DNA from 2 places in the Salicola sp. Rm-C-2C1-2 genome. Region 1 is predicted to be linked to the other one. Evidence: predicted binding sites of a transcription regulator. Region 1 holds the regulator's gene; the other holds the start of a gene.

Region 1 (10,880 bases):
ATACTTCATAATCGATTGTTCCGATAAAAACCAATTGGCTCATCTGTTGAACCAATACGTTAAACACTGGGTACTGCCCAGGCAACTGCCTGCGCCCATTCACCCGGTAAGCCACCAGCGAGGTAGATCTCATGGGCAAATACAATGTGGAAAAGGTGCTGGACGTACATCACTGGACGGGAGACCTTTTCAGTTTCCGCACAACCCGTGATCCATCATTCCGATTCAAGAACGGCCAGTTCACCATGATCGGGCTGCAGCTTGAGGAGGGTAAGCCGCTTATGCGCGCCTACAGCATGGCCAGCGCCAACCACGAGGACACGCTGGAGTTCTTCAGTATCAAGGTGCAGGATGGCCCTCTGACATCACGCTTGCAGCACCTGGAGGTGGGCGACGAGATACTGGTCGGCCAGAAGCCAACAGGCACTCTGATCGGTGGCAATCTGCTGCCCGGGCGTAATCTTTACCTGATCGGCACGGGGACTGGGCTCGCCCCCTACCTCAGCATCATCAAGGATCCCGAGATCTATGAACAATTCCAGAATGTGATTCTGGTCCACGGCGTACGCTACGTAGACGAACTTGCCTATCATGAAGCCATCACCAGCGAGCTGCCGCAACACGAATATCTGGGCGACATGATCCGGGACCAGCTGACGTACTATCCCACCGTCACCCGCGATGACTTCCACAACCAGGGACGTGTCACGGAGCTCATCCAAAGCGGTGAACTCACCCGCAATCTGGGCATGCCGGAGCTGAGCCTTGAAGACGACCGGTTTATGGTCTGCGGTAGCCCGGGCCTGCTCAAGGATATGGTGACCATCCTTACGGAGCGCGGTTTCCAGGAAGCCAAACAAGGCCATCAGGGCCATTTCGTGATCGAACGCGCTTTCGTGGAACAATAACGATGGCAGCGCCTCTGGTTACCGTTAAACTGGAACTCACGGTCAACGGTAGCCGGAGGCGCCCATGAACCCCGATGAATTTCTCAGAAAGTACGGTATCGAGCCCTCGGATCAGGAAAGGGAGCATTCGCTCCGCGAGAACTCCTGGGAGCGGGCGGTGCGTGTTCATCAGCCGAATGCCGGTACGCCGCATGACTGGGAAGAGTGGGAACACGCCAGTGAGCGCTATGGCGTGGAGGTGGAAACCGGCGAGGATGAGACAGATCCGACTCGGCCACGCCACAACACGGCGGAGATGATCGACGATCGGCCCACTGTGATGGACTGGCTTATTACCCGCTGGCGGCGCCTGCGCAAGCGCCTGCTGGGTCACTGAATCCGGAACCGCTCCATGGTTGTTCGCAGCTGACTCAACTGCTCTTGTATGGCTCTGGCCGATTCAACCGTCTGACCGGCATCCGCGTCCGTCTGGTTAGCCACTTCAGAGACGGCTCCCATGCGCTGACTGATGTCGTCCGAAACCTGGCTCTGTTCCTCCACTGCCGTAGCGATCTGATCGTTCATCCCCTGAATCTGCCCGATGGCTTCCAGGATGCGGTGAATCGCCTCAGAGGTCTGGCTCACAGACGCTACGCTCTCCCGGCTAGCCTGAGCACTCGCTTCACTCTCACTGACCAGGGTTCGCACCTGTGACTGCAGCCGCTCAATAGTCTCCTGAACCTGATTGGTCGAGTCCTGAGTCCGCTGAGCCAGATTACGCACCTCTTCAGCCACTACCGAAAATCCGCGACCGGATTCGCCAGCACGAGCGGCCTCAATCGCAGCATTCAGAGCCAGGAGATTGGTCTGGTCGGCAATCTCACGGATCATGCTGAGGACCTTGCTGACGTCGTCGGCATCCTGTTCCAGACTTTCCATAGTCCGGGCCGTCTCCGCAAAGCGGGTATCAAGATGACCGATGCGATCGCGAGCCTCACGCGCGACGCTGTCGCTCTCGCGCGCCGACTCCGCTGCTTCATGAGCATGACTGGCAGCATTCTGGGCATTGCCAGAAACGTCCTGAATGGAAGAAGCCATCTGGTTCACGGCCGTTGCCGCCTCGCTAACATCCCGACTCTGGCGGTCCGCGCCATCATGGGTCTTGGCTGTAACATCCAGAACCTGCTTGAGGCTGTTCTCTGCCGAGGCCGTGACAGTATCGATCTGGCGCAGCAGATCTCCCACATGGGCCACCATCAGATTATAGGCCTGCAGCATCTCACCCACTTCATTCTCGCGGATCTCAATGGCAAGCGTTTCTGAAAAGTCCCCGTCAGCCACCTGGCGCAGATTCCGGCGCAGCCGCTCCACCTGTTCCATGAAATGGAAATTGCCATAGATCCGGCCAATGGCCAGCATGCCCACCATCATCACCAGCAGAGCCATACCCACCATGGCTGACTGCCGCCGGCCCTGAGCATCATTCTGGCGCACAGTTTCAGCACCACGGGCAAGCGCATCCCGCACCGCTGTGGAAGCCCGGAGAACAGCTTTGGGGTCGGCGTCTTTCCCCTCCTGGCCGATCAGGCGCTGATATTGCCGCCATGCCCCAGCAACGCCGTTGAAGGCTGCCTGATTCCCCAGCAACGGCTCCAGTGAGCGCTCCAACTGCGAGAGCTGACGTTCGACCCCACTGCCGTCCGCAATAACCCGCTCATCAATGGTGGTAAGCTGTTGCGTGGCCGTGGCCGCAGCGGCGATGGCCTCGGGTTCCGGTGTGAGGTTACGCCAGAGACTCGCTGCAAGCCCTGCCAACAGCACAAAGATCAGGATAAACGAAACAAGAAACTGAGCGTTGAAGGTTTTCAGCCCCACCAGAGCCATCATCCGGAAAACCAGATTAGCGACCCACTCCCTCATAGACTGCTCCAAGCATACCGCCTTAATGGATTCGGTTACGGCTCTTGACCGGAAGACCGGAAAATTTAAGTTTGATCAACAGACCCTTCTTGATGCCTATAGCGTAGCATTTATACCGCAACCAGTGATCAGCAGCGATGACAATTCTCATGGACCAAAATACCCGGGGCGACTGACACGATGAACTGAGCCGGAGCACACGTTGCCGGACTTTGTCACAGCCTCTATACTGTATATATAAACAGTATAGAGGTGGCAATGGCCGTTAATCCCCGTAAACAACTTGAGCAGGATCCCCGATTGTGGCGCGCCAGCCAGCAGAAAGCTGCTCACATCCAGGGTATTGCCAGTGGTTTTGAGGCTCTGGACCGGTTGCTCGCAGCCAGTGGCTGGCCCCAGGGGGCACTGATCGAATGCCACTGCCCTCTCAACGGTATTGGCGAGCTGCAGTTGTTCGCCCACGCTATGCGCCAGTGCACCCATAACGGCGAGGCCCTGTTCTGGGTGGATCCACCTCACACACCCTACCCACCCGCCATGGAAGGTCTGGAACTGCCCACGGAACACTGCTTCATGGTGCGCACCGACAGCCATTCAGATCACCTATGGGCCCTTGAGCAGCTCCTGGAAAACAACGCGTCGGGCATGGTTCTGGGGTGGAGCCGGCGGCGGGATCCAGCCTCGCTGCGGCGACTGCAGCTGGCGCTTGAAGAGAGCCGGACCCTGGGCGTAATAGTTACCCCTGCGCAAGATGCCGGACAGGCCTCTCCCGCCCCGCTCCGTGTAAGCATTGACCCGATTCCCGGAGAAAACCGCCTCCAGGTGACGCTGCTACGTCAAAGGGGCGGCCAGGCAGGAACTCGAACTCTTCAGTTGCCTTCCATCATTTCCCATCAACCGGTGTAACCTGATGCTTTGGTTCTATCTCCATCTGCCCTCATTGCTTCTGGATCACCACTGCCGCGACAGCGCTCCCATGGCACTGTGCACAGGTACACCCCCAGTAATCCTGCAGCCGGACAACCAAGCCCAAAAAATGGGCGTGCAGGCAGGCCAGTCCCTGGCCACGGCCCGTGCGCTAAGCCCGGATCTCACCTTGATCGCCTTCAATAAAGTCCGGCAGACGGAGCTGTTGGAGCAGGTGGCAGAAAAACTCTATCAGCTGGCCGCTCCGCTGGCCCTGTGGCCACCGGATGGCCTTCTGATCCGGGCTGACCGGCTATGCCACCTCTATCCGGAACCGGGAGACCTCGCGACGGTACTAATGCAGCACCTGTCACAGCTTGGGCTGAACAGTCGTATGGCCACCGGCACCAGTCCGCGTATGGCCCGGCTTCTGGCTCGCCATGGCACCAGCGTGTGCACGGACGATCCGGAAACCATGCACCACGCCCTGTGCCAGCTACCGGTTACCGCCACGGACTGGCCACAAAAAGTCCGCCAACGATTGACCCGCATGGGGCTGCACCACCTTAAGGACCTGCTCGAATGCTGTCCGGCGGAACTGGCCAGCCGCCTCGGCCCGGAACTGTACAATGATTTTCAGAGAATGCTGGGACGATCCAGTGATCCCGTGCAGGAATTCCATCCACAGACGGCATTCCACCGGTCTCTGACCCTGAACCGGGAAAGCCAGAACACCGACCACCTACAGGGCCCGCTGGAGCACCTTCTGGAATCACTGGAAGCCTTTCTGCGCCAGCGTCAGCGCCTCTGTGACCGGCTAAGGCTCACCCTGCACCACCCCGAGCACAGGCCCACAACTCTGGAGCTGGAAACCCGTCAGGGCGAATCCCGGGCGGTTGCATTTCTGGAGCTGGCCCTGCTGCGCCTTGCGTCGCTCAATCTGCCCGATGATGTACAAGCACTCTCTCTGGCAACAGCCCGTACTATTGCCATTGAAACCACCGTAAGCCATGACCTGTTCAATAGTGACGAAAGCCAACAGCAGGCACGCCAGGCACTGCTGCACCGCCTGAGTGCAAGGCTGGGGCGGGACAGTATTCAGTGTCCCGGCCGGCGCCCGGACCCACGCCCGGAACGCTGCGCTTACTGGCAGCCCGCCGGGGAGCGCGGTGCCCATGCCGCGCAACGCTCAGAAACAACGCGCCCCTTCTGGCTGCAGCACCCTCCTCAGCCGCTGAAGCGAGCGCCTGCGCGCTGGCTCAACGGCCCCGAACGCATCCAGAGCGGGTGGTGGGATGGCGACTATGTGCGCCGCGACTACTACATCGCTCTGCTGGACAACGGCCAGCGCGCCTGGCTGTTCCGTAATCAGCAGAGCCAGTGGTTTATTCACGGCTGGTTCGGATGACGGCCGATTACGCTGAGCTCCACTGCATCAGCAACTTCAGCTTCCTGCGCGGTGCCTCTCACCCAGAGGAACTCGTCGAAGAAGCAGACCGGCTGGGCTACCAGGCTCTGGCGCTGACCGATGAGTGCTCCCTGGCAGGTGTGGTCCGAGCCCACACCAGGGCCCGCTCGCTGTCGCTGAGCCTGCTTATCGGCAGCGAGCTGCAACTGCAGGATCTGCCCGGCACTCTGGTGCTGATCGCGCCGAACCGCCAGAGCTATGCCGCGCTCAGCCAACTCATCACCCGGGGCCGGCGGCGCCGCGACAAAGGCCATTACCAGCTCTGGTTCGACGACCTGGAGCTGTGCAGGAACCAATGCCTGGCCCTGTGGCGCCCCGATTTCAGCCAGGGAGATGATAACAACGGCCAGCGGCTTATGGCGTTTTTCCCCGGGTTACGGCTGATGGCCGAACGCCCTCTGGCTCAGAATGACCACCTGCGCATGCGCTGGCTGAAACAGCTTTCAACCCGCCTCGGGTGCCCGGTGGTGGCCACGGGCAACGTGCTGATGCACCGACGCCGACGCAAGTCCCTGCAGGACCTGGTTACCGCCATCCGGTTGGGCCAGCCACTGCCACAAGCTGCAGACCATCTCCAGGGCAACGCCGAGGCCTATCTGCGCCCACGCGAGCGCCTGGAGCGCCTGTTTCCCCCGGATTGGATTGAGGCTACCGTGGACGTAGCCCGGCAATGCACTTTCAGCATGGATGAGCTGCGCTACGAATACCCAGGTGAGCTGGTGCCCAATGGTCACACCCCCATCAGCTGGCTGCGGGAACTGGTGGCACAGGGTTGTCACTGGCGCTTTCCGGACGGCGTATCAGAGGCTATTGAGAACCAACTGACTCATGAACTCGAGCTGATCGAGTGCCTGGGCTACGAGCCCTTTTTTCTGACCATCTATGATGTGGTCCGCTTTGCCCGCGAGCGCGGCATTCTTTGCCAGGGGCGGGGCTCAGCCGCCAATTCCGTGGTCTGCTACTGCCTGGGTATCACCGAGGTCGATCCCAGACGGGTTAACCTGCTACTGGAGCGCTTCATCTCAAAGGAGCGCAACGAACCCCCGGACATTGACGTCGATTTCGAGCATGAACGCCGCGAAGAAGTCATCCAGTACCTTTACCGCAAGTACGGACGCGAGCGCGCCGCTCTGGCCGCCACTGTCATCTGCTACCGCCCGCGCAGCGCTCTGCGCGATGCCGGCAGGGCCCTGGGGCTGGATTCAATGCATCTCGAACAGCTTGTCCAGGGCATCGACTGGCGCGACGATGCTGATGACTGGGAGCAGCAACTGCGCCGCAAGGGCCTGCTGGATGACCAGGGCCCGGCCCGTCACCTGCTGCCACTGGCGCGCGAACTCATTGGCTTCCCGCGCCACCTGTCCCAGCATGTGGGGGGGTTCATCATTGCCTCGGAGCGGGTCGCCGACCTGGTGCCGGTTGAGAACGCGGCCATGGCCGACCGCACCGTCATTCAATGGGATAAGGACGATCTTGAAGCCCTGGGGCTGCTCAAGGTGGACGTGCTCTCACTGGGGATGCTCACTGCCATCCGTAAAGCACTTGCACTCACGGGCAACCATGGCGGGCCGAGTAGCCTGGCGGAGGTGCCGCCGGAATGCCCGGAGGTCTACCGTATGCTCCAACAGGGGCACAGCATGGGCGTATTCCAGGTGGAATCCAGGGCCCAGATGAGCATGCTGCCACGCCTGAAACCCCGTGAGTATTATGACCTCGTGGTACAGGTCGCCATCGTCCGCCCCGGTCCCATACAAGGGAACATGGTTCATCCTTACCTGCAGCGTCGTAAGGCACCGGAGGCTGTCCCCTATGCGGACGACCGCATCCGGACTGTGCTTGAGCCCACCCTGGGAGTGCCCATCTTCCAGGAACAGGTCATCCGGCTGGCCATGGTAGCGGCCGGCTTCAGTGCCGGCGAGGCTGATCAACTACGTCGGGCCATGGCCGCCTGGAAGCGTCACGGCGATCTATCGCGGTTCCGGGAAAAGCTTATAGATGGCCTTGAAAGTAATGGCTACAGCCTTGAATTCGCAGAAAACCTATACCGCCAGATGAAGGGGTTTGGCGGCTACGGATTCCCAGAATCCCACGCTGCCAGCTTTGCACTTCTGGTCTATGTCAGCGCCTGGCTCAAATGCCATCACCCGGCCGCGTTTCTATGCGCCCTACTCAACAGCCAGCCCATGGGATTCTATTCGCCGTCACAGCTGGTACAGAACGCCCGGCGTGAAGGTGTGAATATTCGGCCTGTAGACATCAATCAAAGCCAGGAACAGCACTGCCTGGAAGACGACGACAAGCCCCCTGCAGTCCGTCTGGGATTGCGCCTTATCGATCGCCTGCCCCAGGAAAAGGCCCGGTGTCTGATTGAACGCCGCCCCGGAAGGGGTTACACCAGTATGACGGAGTTGCGCCGGCGCACAGGACTGAGCCACGCCGATCTGGAGATCCTCGCTGCGAGCGGCGCCCTGCACCCCCTGACAGGCAACCGCCACCAGGCGCGCTGGGATCTACTGGAACCCGATCACGCTCTGCCGCTGGCTGCTGATGGTGCGATGCCTATGCCGGAGCCGCGCTCGCGCATGCCGGAACCCGATGAATCCCAGCGGACCTTTGAGGATTACGCCAACCTTGGTCTGTCATTGGAACGCCATCCTCTCGCCCAGCTGCGGGAATCCGGCCAGCTCCGCCACTGTCTGCGGGCGACCGATCTGGAAACCGCCGAAAGCGGTCGTCCCCTGGCTGTATCGGGGCTGGTTACCGGGCGCCAGCGGCCGGGCTCTGCGGGCGGGGTCACCTTTGTAACCCTCGAGGATGAGACCGGCAACATCAACGTGGTTGTCTGGCCGGATACCGTCCGCTGCCAGCGCCGCCCCCTGCTCAACGCAAGACTGCTTCAGGTCCGGGGAACCCTGGAACGCCATGAGGGCGTCATTCACGTGATCGCTGGCCGTCTCAATGACCTCAGCCACCTCATTGACAGGCTCAGCGTCAGCAGCCGAAACTTTCATTAACACTCAGCCCGCGAGGCCGCCATGCAAACTGATACCAACGGCTACAACCCTGCCAGCGACATCGGCATGATCCTTGATCACTACCGCCCCGCCTCCGTGGTACACAGCGCCGGTATCGCCGAGCAGTGTCTGCAGCGGTGGCCGGAACGCACAACAGCAACGCAGTGCCTGAAGCTACCTCCTGAGGAGCCTGAAAGCGTCTTCCCGCTACCCCAGCTTTTCGAGCTGGCTCTGGTTACGGACACCCTGGAGAAACTGCCACAGGCCCGGGGCCAGAAGCTGCTCGGTCAGCTGCGTAACATGGGCGCCACACGTATTGCCGTACTGGTGCGAAACGACAGCCCCTGGCGCTTCCAGGATTTCATCGGCATGGGTTTCACACGCCTTTACCAGTACACGGAGCCCGTGAACGCCACCCTGTTCGCCTATGACCTGGACACCTATAATTACGTTCGCGAATGGAACAATCCAGACAACTGGGCCAACCCCGAAATGTGGGACAAAGCCCGCTGGTAACAGCACAGGAGCACAGCAATGGCAGAAACCTGCGTTCTCGCCCGCGTTGAGGGCCATGTTCAGGGAGTGAGTTTCCGGGACGGCACTCGCATCCGCGCCCAGAAGCTGGGCATTACCGGCTACGCCCGCAACCAGCCTGACGGCAGTGTGGAAGTACTCGCCTGTGGCGCGGAAAACGCCGTTAGTCAGCTCATTGAGTGGCTCCATGAAGGTCCGCCCGCCGCCTCAGTAAGCCGTGTTGAAAGCCACCCAACCAGCACGGTAGCCCCTTCCGGATTCACCCTTGGCTGACCTCTTTACAGGGCCACAAAAACTGTATACATTGACAGTGCCTGTACAAAAAAACAGTGGCCCTAACTATGAACCTGACCTCAAGACAGCAACAGATTCTCGATCTCATCCGTGAGCACGTACACTCCACGGGGTATCCGCCCACACGGGCTGAGATCGCCACCACTCTGGGATTCAAATCCGCTAACGCAGCCGAGGAACATCTCCGCGCCCTCGCCCGGAAAGGCGCCATTGAAATGGTCAAAGGCGCCAGCAGGGGTATCCGTCTCCCCGAAGGAGAAGAAAGCCCGGGGATTCCCATTGTCGGCCAGGTAGCTGCCGGCAACCCCATCCTCGCCGAAGAGCACATCGAGGATCACTGCACCCTGGAACCCGGATTCTTCACACCCGCCGCAGACTATTTTCTGCGGGTACGCGGCACCAGCATGGAGAATGTGGGCATCCTGGACGGCGACCTCCTGGCGGTGCACCGCACCACGGAGATTCACAATGGTCAGATCGTCGTGGCCCGGCTGGAGGACGAGGTAACCGTCAAGCGCTTCCGCCGGGACGGGAGCACGGTCTGGCTCATTGCCGAAAATGATGAGTTCGAGCCCATCCAGGTGGATCTCACCGAAACACCACTGGACATTGAAGGGTTGGGCGTGGGCGTCATCCGCCGCGGTGATCTGCACTGATCCGGCCCCACAGCGCTGACAGGAGTCCTATCATGGAACAACTGGATCTCAGTCCCCAGAAACAGACAAGCCCTATTACCGGTGCACCACCCACCAGCGTCAGCCATAGCGGCGACGATGGCGCGCCGGAGGCGAACGTTACGGAGATCATTCTGCCGCAAGAGCAGGTCGAGAACTTCCAGCTGCTTTTACCGATGCTGACCCAGCTCAACCAGGAGGAGCGCTGGCTCGCCTGGATTGACCCGCCGGCAGGGCTGGTCGGCAAGTGGCAGCAGCATCACGGCATTATCCAGCACCAGCTTCTGATTCTGCGCTCGTCGGCGCAGCACAGCGCCGAAGATCTAGCCACAAAGGCGCTCTCAGCGGGCACCTGCCATGGCGTAGTGCTCTGGACCTCAGGCCTGAGTCGCCACAGCTATGCCCGCCTGGAGAGCGCGTCTGTCCGCGGCCACAGCCATGGCGTCATACTGCGCCAGAGACAGAACCATCGTCAGTGAACGGTCTGATTGTAGGCGGGGGGCATGGTATCTTCCTCTTCCATGTCCACGTCACCGATATCATCGGTGGTTGACCCTGCCGCCTCCAGGCCGGCAGTGATCATAGCCTTGGCCACGTTCAGGTCATTGTCCTGGAGCATCTCCTTGGCTTCATCTGAGAAGCGGATCCGCACCAGTGGTGTACTTTCATCATCCGCCCGGCGCAGCGCGTACTCGCCAGTGGGAAGCTGAATGATTTCCAAAAAGGATGTGGGCATAGACAACGCCTTTTACCATTGGTTGTGACGTTCCACGAACGTCTCAAAATAATCCCTGAAATCGCTGATCAGTGAACGAAGTGCTTCTGGAGAACAGTCGGGTCCGGCCGCAGCCACGGCAATCACCCCCGGATCACGCGGCTGCGAGCCGCGCCTCCCCGCCTCCTGTTGACGCGCCAGAAGGGCTTCGAGTCTTGACCACCAGCTGTCGCTTGCCGCGGCAGAAGCTGACAGCACCTGAACCTCGCCAGGTTGATCGCCAACTCGTGCACGCAGAGTCGCGAGGCAATCAACATCAGCCGCGTCATCACCAGCACTTTCAGCAACCAGCGTCAACAGAATGTCGCGAGCCTCGGCAACCAGGGCTACAGTGCCCTGCACCAACGCCTCTGATGTCACCATTGTCCTTCGGTGACCGGCCTCATCCGATAGCGCCACCAGCTGCCC
Region 2 (10,880 bases), on a different contig from region 1:
GTGGCGGTAGTTGACCAGACGCATGTAGGCCAGGGCATTGCGGATTTCCTGGCGGTCGTAGAAGCGCAGGCCGCCATAGACGCGGTAGGGAATGCTCTGGCGCAGCAGCGATTCCTCCAGCACACGGGACTGGGCGTTGGAGCGGTAGAGAATGGCGCACTCGGAGCGGGCGTTGCCCTGCTGGGCCCAGTCGCTGATGGTGTCGGCGATGTAGTTGGCCTCATCCTGCTCATTGAAGGCGGCGTAAAGATCGATGGGCTCGCCCGTCTCGCCGTCCGTCCAAAGATCCTTCCCAAGGCGCCCCTGGTTGTTGGCGATGACGGCGTTAGCTGCCTCCAGAATGGTCTGGGTCGAGCGGTAGTTCTGCTCCAGGCGTACCATCCGGCTGCCCCCGAAGTCCTGCTGGAACTGCTGGATGTTCTCGATGCGCGCGCCACGCCAGCCGTAGATGGACTGGTCGTCGTCACCCACGATCGTCAGCGGTACGCGATCCCCACTGAGCACCCGCAGCCAGGCGTACTGCACGGCGTTGGTGTCTTGGAACTCATCCACCAGCATGTGCCGGAAGCGGTGCTGATAGTGCGCCCGCAGCTCCGGCTTCTCCAGCCACAGCTCATGGGAACGCAGCAGCAGCTCGCCGAAGTCTACCAGGCCGCTGCGCTGGCAGTTCTTCTGGTACTCTCGGTAGACGTTGATCAGAGTAGTGGTAAACACATCGCCGTGGTCCTCGATGTGATCCGGGCGCAGCCCCTCATCCTTGCTGGAGTTGATGAACCATTGGGCCTGCTTTGGCGGCCAGCGGCTTTCATCCAGCTGCAGTTCACGCATCACCCGCTTGACCAGACGCAGCTGGTCGTCCGCGTCCAGAACCTGAAAGTTCTCCGGCAACCCGGCATCCTGGCAGTGCGCCCGCAGCAGCCGATGCGCCAGGCCATGGAAGGTGCCGACCCACATGCCCCGGGTCGGGATCTGGAGCATCTCCTCAATACGCCCACGCATCTCGCGCGCCGCTTTGTTCGTAAAGGTCACAGCCATGATGCTCGAGGCCGGCAGCTGCTCCACCTGGATCAGCCAGGCAATGCGGTGCACCAGCACCCGCGTCTTGCCGCTGCCAGCACCGGCCAGCACCAGCACGTGGCTGTCCGGCGCGGTAACGGCTTCGCGCTGCGCGTCGTTGAGGGGGTCGAGGATGGAGGAGACATCCATGGTTGCTCTGGGCCCTTTAGCGGTGAATGGGGTGAAAGTCCACCAGTATAACAGCCAACCCTGTTCAGGTATCCAGTACGCTTAAGCTCAAATATTGCAGTCTGCACCTGAACTGCTATTCCTTAAGTAAACCATGGAGCCAAGCACGCGTAGGGCTGCAGGATTTCGGCAACTCCTTACTCAAGAGCAGACACCTTCAGCCGATCCACAATAATAGGATGACTGATTTACAATAGGACAACATGCCAAGGCCACGCTCAGCGGGCGGTTAATATATAATTCGCCTCTAATAAAAAGGTTGAACACGACGATGCTTCAAAGACTCTCAATTGCCCTGAAACTTGCCCTTCTGGTGGGTATTACCGTTATAGCCCTGATCGTGACCCAGGGGTTCAACCTGTACACCCAGAGCCAGAACGCTGATCGCCTGAACCTTGTAGACGAAGAGCTCTATCCCACCATGGAGCTGGCAACCGTTAATCTCGGGCAACTTGAGTTAATGGAAGCTCAGATCAACTCAGCCGTGACCACAGGCAATGAAGATAAGCTGGCTGAGACAGAGACCTACCACAAGACCATTCAGGATAACCTGAGTGAATTGAAAACAACCGCGCCTGAAATGCGGGACCGCTTCAACCGGCTTTCGCAAGAGCTTGAACGCTACTACAGCGAAGCCACGAGGATCGCCTCGGCGTTCATTGAGGGCGACGCGGACATGAGCGCATTGAGCCAGGATGCCTCCGCCAACTCAGATCGTCTCAAGCAGCTTAAGGCGGATATGAAAGAACTGCGCGACCAGGCCCGGTCCGACTTCAACACAGCCATTGATGACACGGTTACAACCACGGAACAAAGCACCACGCTGGGGCTGACCATAGCAACCATTGCCATCGTCGCACTTGTGGTTCTGAGCCTGCTCATTGCCCGCTCCATCACGAACAGCCTCAATCGTGTTATTCAGCCTCTGCGGGATATGGCCTCCGGGGAGGGCGATCTGACCTCACGTATTGACTACGACGGTGGCGATGAACTCAAAGAGCTGGTTACCCATTTCAACGCTTTTATCGAAAAGCTCCACACAGCATTCAGCACGATCAGCACTGATGTGGCGGGTCTGGAAGAGGTCTCGCAGAAGCTGTCAGCGACCAGCAGCACAAACCTGAAGCGCATCAACGAGCAATCCTCAGCTATCGCCTCGGCGCGTAATTCAGTTGATGAACTGGTCAAGAGCGTGGAAGAAGTGGCCAACTTTGCGACCAACGCCTCGGAGCAGACACAGGGCGCAGCGGAGTACGCGAACCGCGGCAAGGACCATGTGTCCGGCAACGTCCAGACCATTCAGGATCTGGCGCAGGAAATTGATCAGTGCGCCGAGCTCGTTAACCAGTTTGAAAGCCACTCCAACAAAGTTGCGGGGCTGCTTGACACCATTAAGACCGTGACCGAACAGACCAACCTGCTGGCGTTGAATGCGGCCATTGAAGCCGCACGGGCCGGTGATCACGGGCGCGGGTTCGCGGTCGTGGCGGACGAAGTCAGAAACCTGGCGGTTCGCACCCAGCAGTCAGCTCAGGAGATCGAGACAGTGATTTCCGAGCTTTCAAACCTTGCGGAATCCTCGGTCAAGGCCATGCAGAGCAGCGTCGAAAAAGCCCGGACCGGGGTCGATGCCACGCGTGAATCCGGGGAGGTGCTCCAGAGCATCCTTGAGAACGTCGAAAGCATCAGCAGTATCAACGAGCAGATTGCGGCTGCCACTCACGAGCAGACCGCTACATTCAATGACGTTGTAACGAATATCTCGGACATCCACAGCAATGCCGAGCAGGTCATTGAGACAACTCAGGAACTGGACAAGGCCAGCCAGGACAGCCGGGAAATCACCCAGCGCCTGCACCAGATTGCCTCTCAGTTCCGTGTGTAACCCCGGCAACTCCCAACAACACAAAACGGAGCACCACCATGAAGCAATTGAAAACAGCAAAGTCCCGCCTGGCCCTTTGCCTGCTGGTCAGCGCCGGCGTTACCGGCGCTCATGCCCAGGATCAGGAAGAGCGACTGGACCGCCTTGAAAGCGAACTTGAGCGACTCCAGCAGGACATGCGCGATTCCCGTGACCGTGACTTCCGCATTAACGGTTTCATGAGCACCGGCTATGCCCGCGCCAGCAATGATGCCGGATACGCCGGAATAACCGAGGATTCTGAGGTCCGGTCGCAAACGCTGTTCGCGGTTCAGGGTACGTTTGACCTGAGTGAGCAGACCAAGGCCACATTCCAGCTGCTGTCCCGGGGGGAGCCGAAAGCGGCAGGGGGCGATCGATGGGAAACCCAGCTGGAATGGGGCTATATAAGTCACAAGATGGACAATGGGCTGCGCCTGCGCGCCGGTAAAATGCGCACTCCGCTGTTTATGTACTCCGACTCGCTGGATCTGGGCTACGCGCAACCCTTCGCCAAAGCCCCTGATGCCGTCTATGACCAGGTGTCACTGAGCTCTTTTACCGGGGCAGATGTGACTTACAACTTTGACATTCTCGGCCAGCCGATCCGCACTCAGGTTTTTGCGGGGCACAGCGAAAATGAGGACTTGGTCGGGGGAACGGAGCTGCGCAACACAGCCGGCGCCGTAGTGTCCTGGACGGATTACACCTGGACAGTACGAGGCGTCGCCGCGCGCGCCGATACCTCGATTGGCAACCTTCCGACTGAAGACGAGGACGGCAAGTTCTACGGACTGGGTATTGAGTATGAGCAAGGCAACATCCTGGCGGTTTCGGAGATCACCCGGCGCGATACGGATGGGGTGTTCCCGGAACGCGACGGCGCCTATGCCACTCTCGGCTACCGGTTCGACGACGTCATGCCCTACGTCACCTACGCGTGGGTGGAAACCCAGGATGACGACAAGCGTCCTGTCGCTCCAACGAGTCCCGCAGCCGCGCTGGCAGCGTTCAACGAAAAGCGTGAGGATTACAGCCTCGGCGTACGCTGGGATGCCATGCCCGGTATCGCCCTCAAGGCGGACTGGACCCATTCAAGGGCCTTTGGCGACACCTCCGGCGGCTTGAGTGGTAACGCAACAAGTTTTGCGACTGGCCAAGGCAACCGCTTCGACCACACCAACGTTTACACCCTCAAGCTCGACGCGGCATTTTAAGGAGCCCCGACATGAAAACACTACGCATGATGGCGCTTGCCGGCCTCTTCGCCGCACCCTTGAGCATGGCGGAGGTCGTGGTGATCGCGCATCCGGACGGTCCGGATAATCTATCCGAGAGCGACGTGCGCGCGCTTTATCTTAACCGCAGCGATGCAGCGACCCCCTTTGAGATTGCTGAAGGCAGCACGATCCGTCGCGAATTCCATGATTGGATTACCGGCCGCAGCAATTCCCAGCTCAAGTCGTTCTGGGCCGAGCAGACCTTCACCGGCGAGGGCGAACCGCCGACCGAAGTCGGTGATTCCGCCCGGATGGTTGATGAAGTGGCCGCCACGCCCAACAGCATCGGCTACGCCGACCCTGCGGACGTGGATGACTCCGTCGATGTCATCCTGAGCAACTAAGTACTTGCGAAAAAGCCACCATGCCGTGTAAAGGCGTGGTGGTTTCTTAATAGCCAACACACCTCAACATCCCTCATTGTCCAAAACCCTTCTCAATTATTTTGTAGTGACAAGCAGGCTCTCAGGAGCAGTCCGATAGAGATCTTTATACCTGTTTCTGGCACCCATTCAGCGCGATGGCGCACATTGGCGTAGGCGCCATCTTCACTACGACCGCATATTGCACCGCTACAACCCAGCACGATAGGCGAATACTGCTATGCTCCAATAAATAGCTTATGCATACAGCTGGGGGGGGGACCGGCCATGTCCATCACGAAGAAACTGGTTCTGACTTTCATCCTCGTACTGATCACAGTGATCGCAAGCGTTTCGGCGCTTGCCATCTACCAGGCCCGCCAGACCGCTGAACAGGACGCCGTCAGAGCCAGCCTGCAGCAGATCCGGCAGGTTGACTACTCCATCACCCAGTTCTTCCAAACCATGCGCAAAGAAGCCCGATTCCTTGCTTCGGATACCCGCATTGCGCAGTCTGTTGGCAACCTTTCCCGTTATCTGGATGCGAGCAGCTCGGGCGAGATGACGCCGCAGAAAAACAGCTTTGAAGAAGCCATGATGTATCGGCTGTTCAAGCGCTACGCCGAGACCAAGGGCGGTCTCGCCTATGTTTACTTCGGCAGCCGCAACGGTGAGTTTGTGCAATGGCCCATCGGCGCCAGCGGCGCGCCCTATGACCCCCGTGAACGGCCCTGGTACAAAAAAGTCAAGAATGCCTCAAGCGCCACCATCATGACCGACGCCTATTACTTTGAGGCGGATGATACCAGCCTGGTCAGTGTCGCCAGCGAAGTGCGCGACGAAGCGGGTGAGTTCGTTGGTGCCATCGGCATTGATGTGTCACTGAAAGGCCTCATGGGAATGGTCAATGACATCGAGCTCGGCAAAGGCGGCCGCCTTGTGCTTGTGGAAGAAGACGGAACCATCCTCGCCAACCCCCTGGCTCCGGACACCAACTTCAATAACGTGGACGAACTCGAAGACAGCACCCTATCGAAACTCGCCAGCATGGATGAAGACAGCCGCACCGTAACCTTGAATGGCACTGCCTATCAGGCCACCGTCTTCACCTCACCGGAACTGGGCTGGCGGTTCATGGGACTCATTCCAAGAGAACAAATGATGGCCGGCGCCAACACAATGGCGTGGCAAATCGCGATTATGGGGCTTCTGGCGATCCTGGTTTCCGCCGGCATCGCGGTGGCATTGGCGCGCTATCTGACCAGCCCCATTCGCAAAGTCACCAATCGGATGTACGACATCGCCGCCGGCGAAGGCGACCTGACGCAGCGATTACCCGAGGAAACAAACGATGAGATCGGCCAGCTCTCCCGGCAATTCAACGCGTTCGTCCAGAGAATGCAAGAGACCATTCAGGATGTGGATGGTACCACTCAAAGTCTCGCCTCCGCCGCGGAACAGTTGAACAACATCGCCACCCAAACCCGTCAGACGGTTGAGCGCCAGAGCAACGACACCGACCAGATCGCCACCGCCATCAATGAGATGACGGCCACAGTGCAGGAGGTATCGCGTAATGGTAACGAGGTTGCTGATGCCGCCTCGGATGCGGATGCCAAAGCCCGGGAGGGCGGCACAGTGGTTGCCGAAAACGCCGCGGCCATGGAGACGCTGGGCACCGAGCTGGATGACATGACGGCGGTCGTGGGCCAGCTCTCCGAGCGCAGCCAGGAGATCAAGACCGTCCTCGACGTCATTCATTCGGTCACCGAGCAGACCAACCTGCTCGCTCTGAACGCCGCCATTGAAGCAGCACGGGCGGGCGAACAGGGGCGCGGCTTCGCCGTCGTTGCGGATGAGGTCCGCGCTCTCGCCCAGCGCAGCAATAAATCCGCCGAGGAGATCCAGGGCATCATTGATGGCCTGATCTCGGAGACCAATAAGGCGGTGGCAACCATGAAGCAGGCGAAAGAGCGCTCGAACGACAATCAGCAGCGGGCTTCAAGCGCCAAAGACTCGCTGACTTCTATTGAGGAGTCGGTGTCAACCATTAGTGACCAGGTCACCCAGATTGCCACTGCAGCCGAAGAACAGAGCCAGGCTGCGGAGGAGATCAACCAGAACGTGACCCGGATTGTGGAGGCCGCTCAGGAAAGCAGTTCCGGTACCGAACAGACCAACCGCGCCAGTGATGAGGTTGCCTCAATGGCGGAGCGTCTCAGAGAGGTGGTTGGCCAGTTCAGGATCTGAAACCTGCAGGACAGGGATCAGTCCTGCGGCTCGTAAACCACGACGTTGTGGTAGCCCTCCGCCATGAGGTGACCCACGTGCAAGGTACTCATACTGCCCTCATCGCAATAGAGAAGGTAGCGGTTGCTGCTATCCAGCTCCGTAAAGCGCTGATTCAGCTCATAGAAAGGGATGGCGTGGATCTCATTGTTGGTGAGCGTCAGCGGTGCGTCCGCCGCTTCACCGGGATGGCGGATATCGATAATCACATCGCCCTGTGAGGGCGTGTTCACCCGTGGCACGTCATCAACGCCTACCTCACTTTCCAGAATCTGGTCCACTGGTACCATAGTGCGATTGGCCACGGCAGCATCCAGTACCGCGTCGTCAAAAAAGGCCTCATCGCGCTCAGTACGGCCCCTTCTGGCCTTGGTTGTCGGCCGCTCCGAAATCACACCACAATACTCCGGCATGTTCGCCGCCATCCAATAAGCACCGATCCGGTCCGCAGTATCGATGATCTCGTCCTTATTCATGAATACCAGGGGCCGCATAACCAGCATATCCGTACTCTGGTCGATCAGTCCCAGATTGAGGGGGGTCTGGCTGGAAACCTGCGAAATGCTCTCGCCGGTTACCAGGCCGGAGATATGCATTTCATTGGCAATGCGTTCGGCCGCCCGCAGCATCAGCCGCTTGAGCACCACGCCCCGGTATGACGTGTTGATGCAGGTCATCAGTTCCCCAAGCACGCCTTCAAAGGGCACCGAGATCATATAGACCCGATGGGAGGACTCGTAGTCTGACCAGAGATGGCGTACCATTTGACGGACGCCCGCCTCATGAGCCGTGCCGCCCAGATTGAAGAATAGAAAATGGGTCTGCAGCCCCCGCCGGATTGCCATGTAGGAGGACACGACGGAGTCGAAACCACCCGATATCAGCGTTAGCACCGGCTCCTGGGTCCCGACTGGAAACCCACCCTGGCCTGCGTAGCGCCGCCGCACCACTACCAGGCTTTCACGCTTGACCTCCAGCGTCACAGCGATCTCTGGATTCTTGAGGTTCACCCCGCAAGCGCCCGTATGCTTAAGCAGGTGCCCGCCCAGGTGCTGCTCCAGCTGCTGTGAGCTGAAGCTGTGCGCCCCCCGGCGCTTCACGCGCACGGCGAAGGTTTTTCCCTCCAGCCTTTCCCGGTAAACGTCGGTGACCTTCTCGGCCGCATCCTCAAAGCTCTGCCAGGGCAGATCGTCCACCAGCAGGATGAACTGGGCGCCGGGCATGCGCTGCAGGTAATGCACAACCCGCTCACCCGGACCGGCGTCCTCATGATGCTCCTCCGTACGCCGCTGCTCGGCGTCCGGATCCTCGCCAGGCACATACACGTCGATCCGATCCCAGCCCGGACGCACCTCAATGCGTTCATCAACCTGGCGCATCATCCGGCGTACATTGCGCCGCATCTGGCGCAACTGCTTACGCCGAACGGGATTGGATTTAACCGCCATTTCCGGCGAAATCTTGATGAGGTAATGGACCATGGGTAACACTAGTTGGCTTGGATCGCGCCCTGTTCGGCAGAGGCGGGATTTTAACCGACACCGAAGGGCTAATACTATGTCCCCACAAGGCGTACACGCGCGCGTCTCCCCCGAAGGCAGCCTGGAGATCCTCTCCAGCAAGGAGGTGAACCAGCTCAAGGACGACGGCGAGGGCGGCCTCTACCACCTGTTCCGCCAGTGCGCCCTGGCCGTGCTCAACAGCGGCACCGTCAGTGACGACAGCAAAGCCATCATGGAAACCTACCATGACTTCGAGGTGGCTCTGCTGCAGCAGCCGCGCGGTATCAAGATTGAACTCCATAATGCCCCGCCCAGTGCTTTTGTCGACGGCGACATGATCCGGGGCATCCGCGAGCACCTGTTTTCCGTGCTGCGCGACATTGTCTACGCTAACTCGATACTCGCCACCGCCGGCTGGTACAACCCGCAACAATCAGAAGACATCACCAACCTCATCTTCCAGGTCCTGCGCAACGCCGAGATCCTGCGCGCGGAACACGAGCCCAGTATTGTTGTGTGCTGGGGCGGCCATTCGATCAGCCGGGACGAGTACGACTACACCAAGGATTGCGGCCACGAACTCGGGCTGCGCGGTCTTAACATCTGCACCGGTTGCGGCCCTGGCGCCATGAAGGGCCCGATGAAAGGGGCCACCATCGCCCACGCCAAACAGCGCATCGACAGTGGCCGCTACCTGGGCATCACAGAGCCCGGCATCATCGCCGCCGAGGCGCCGAACCCGATTGTGAACGAACTCGTGATCATGCCGGACATCGAGAAGCGCCTGGAGGCTTTCCTCCGCGCCGGCCACGGCATTGTCGTATTCCCGGGCGGCGCAGGCACCGCCGAGGAAATCCTGTATCTCCTCGGGGTTCTGCTGGACCCCGAGAACGTGGATCTCCCGTTCCCGCTGATTCTCAGCGGCTCAAAGGAAAACGCCGATTACTTCGAGATGATCGACCAGTTCATCCGCAACACCCTTGGCGACCAGGCCGCTAGCCGCTACCGCATCATCATCGACGACCCGGAGGAAGTGGCGAGGGCCATGAACGAAGGCATGCAGACCGTGCGCGACTACCGCCGCAATAGCCGCGATGCCTACTACTTCAACTGGATGCTCACGGTCGACCCCATCTTCCAGACCCCGTTTGAGCCCAGCCACAACAGCATGCGCGCGCTCAATCTCAGCCGAGACCAGGCGCCCCACCGCCTTGCCGCCAACCTGCGCTGCGCCTTCAGCGGCATCGTCGCCGGCAACGTTAAAGCCGATGGCATCAAACAGGTTGAAGAATATGGCCCGTTCGAGATCGAAGGCGACCCTGATTTTCTCAAGCCCCTAGAGACCATGCTCGACGCCTTCGTGGCCCAGAACCGCATGAAACTCCCCGGCCAGGAATACAAGCCCTGCTACCGGATCATCGACAACGCGGGTTAGAGCAGCACGGACCGGCTTACTGCCCGTAACGGAGGCACGCTGTTTTTTTAAAGAGGATTCGACTAGTCTACAGGCAGAATCCCTAAAGACAACAAAGCCGATATGATCAAGCGACTGCCCGTTGGCTCTTTGCGGCTCGGAATGTTCATCACAGACCTCAACAACGACTGGATCCCCCATAATCAGGAAAAGCGCCGGGGCTTCATCCGGCGCGACGAGACGATTGCGGGCATCCAGAAACTGGGTGCCCAGTACGTCTATATCGATACCGCCAAAGGGCTGGACAGCAATGATGCTGAGCCCGCTTTTGAAGTGGATCGCAAGAACGAAGCGGCACTGCAGACCGCTGCCGAATCCGCTCCCTCAGACATAAAGTCCCGTGCGCTGGACGAAGAAATGGGCCGGGCCCGTGAGGTCCACAATCAGGCCCAGTCAATGGTCGATAACCTCATGCAGGACGTCAAGCTGGGGAAAGCCGTCGACGTAGCGCCCATCCACGACCTCGCCCACGACCTGAAAGAATCAGTATTCAGTAATCCCAACGCGTTGAGCGCTCTAGGCCGGATTCGCGAAAAAGACAACTATCTGCTGGAACACTCAGTCAACCTGAGCGTTTTAATGTCGGTCTTCGGCAAAGGGCTGGGGCTGAGCCATGAGATTATGGAACAGATCATCGTGGGAGCGCTGCTGCATGATATCGGCAAGATCCTCACGCCCGACGAAATCCTGCACAAACCCGGCAAACTGTCAGAACGCGAATTCCAGGTGATGAAGGAGCATGTGGCGCACTCACGTGACATCCTGATGAACAGTGAGGGTGTGGGTGAATTAACGCTTCTGACCGCCGCTGAGCACCACGAACGC

Evidence for each region. Region 1 encodes LexA, which represses DNA repair genes until DNA is damaged. Its sites were predicted from a motif close to TACTGTNTANNTANACAGTA; they were not measured.
Region 2: the regulator LexA is predicted to act here: its motif matches at 1,265-1,284, upstream of uvrD (DNA helicase II).

Annotation. Positions count from the first base shown of each region.
Region 1 is NZ_JBEFNF010000010.1:8,879-19,758, forward strand. Features, by position in the region: gene AAF659_RS14075 (LysR family transcriptional regulator) at 1-9, opposite strand, end outside; gene AAF659_RS14080 (ferredoxin--NADP reductase) at 132-908, shown strand; gene AAF659_RS14085 (hypothetical protein) at 973-1,284, shown strand; gene AAF659_RS14090 (methyl-accepting chemotaxis protein) at 1,278-2,807, opposite strand; gene imuA (translesion DNA synthesis-associated protein ImuA) at 3,066-3,713, shown strand; gene AAF659_RS14100 (Y-family DNA polymerase) at 3,718-5,121, shown strand; gene AAF659_RS14105 (error-prone DNA polymerase) at 5,118-8,195, shown strand; gene AAF659_RS14110 (DUF6231 family protein) at 8,217-8,711, shown strand; gene yccX (acylphosphatase) at 8,730-9,002, shown strand; gene lexA (transcriptional repressor LexA) at 9,071-9,679, shown strand; gene AAF659_RS14125 (cell division inhibitor SulA) at 9,712-10,176, shown strand; gene AAF659_RS14130 (hypothetical protein) at 10,170-10,433, opposite strand; gene AAF659_RS14135 (DUF6586 family protein) at 10,446-10,880, opposite strand, start outside.
Region 2 is NZ_JBEFNF010000003.1:264,846-275,725, reverse strand. Features, by position in the region: gene uvrD (DNA helicase II) at 1-1,206, opposite strand, end outside; gene AAF659_RS08480 (methyl-accepting chemotaxis protein) at 1,517-3,130, shown strand; gene AAF659_RS08475 (porin family protein) at 3,169-4,365, shown strand; gene AAF659_RS08470 (hypothetical protein) at 4,377-4,772, shown strand; gene AAF659_RS08465 (methyl-accepting chemotaxis protein) at 5,079-7,040, shown strand; gene thiI (tRNA uracil 4-sulfurtransferase ThiI) at 7,058-8,560, opposite strand; gene ppnN (nucleotide 5'-monophosphate nucleosidase PpnN) at 8,637-10,016, shown strand; gene AAF659_RS08450 (HD-GYP domain-containing protein) at 10,119-10,880, shown strand, end outside.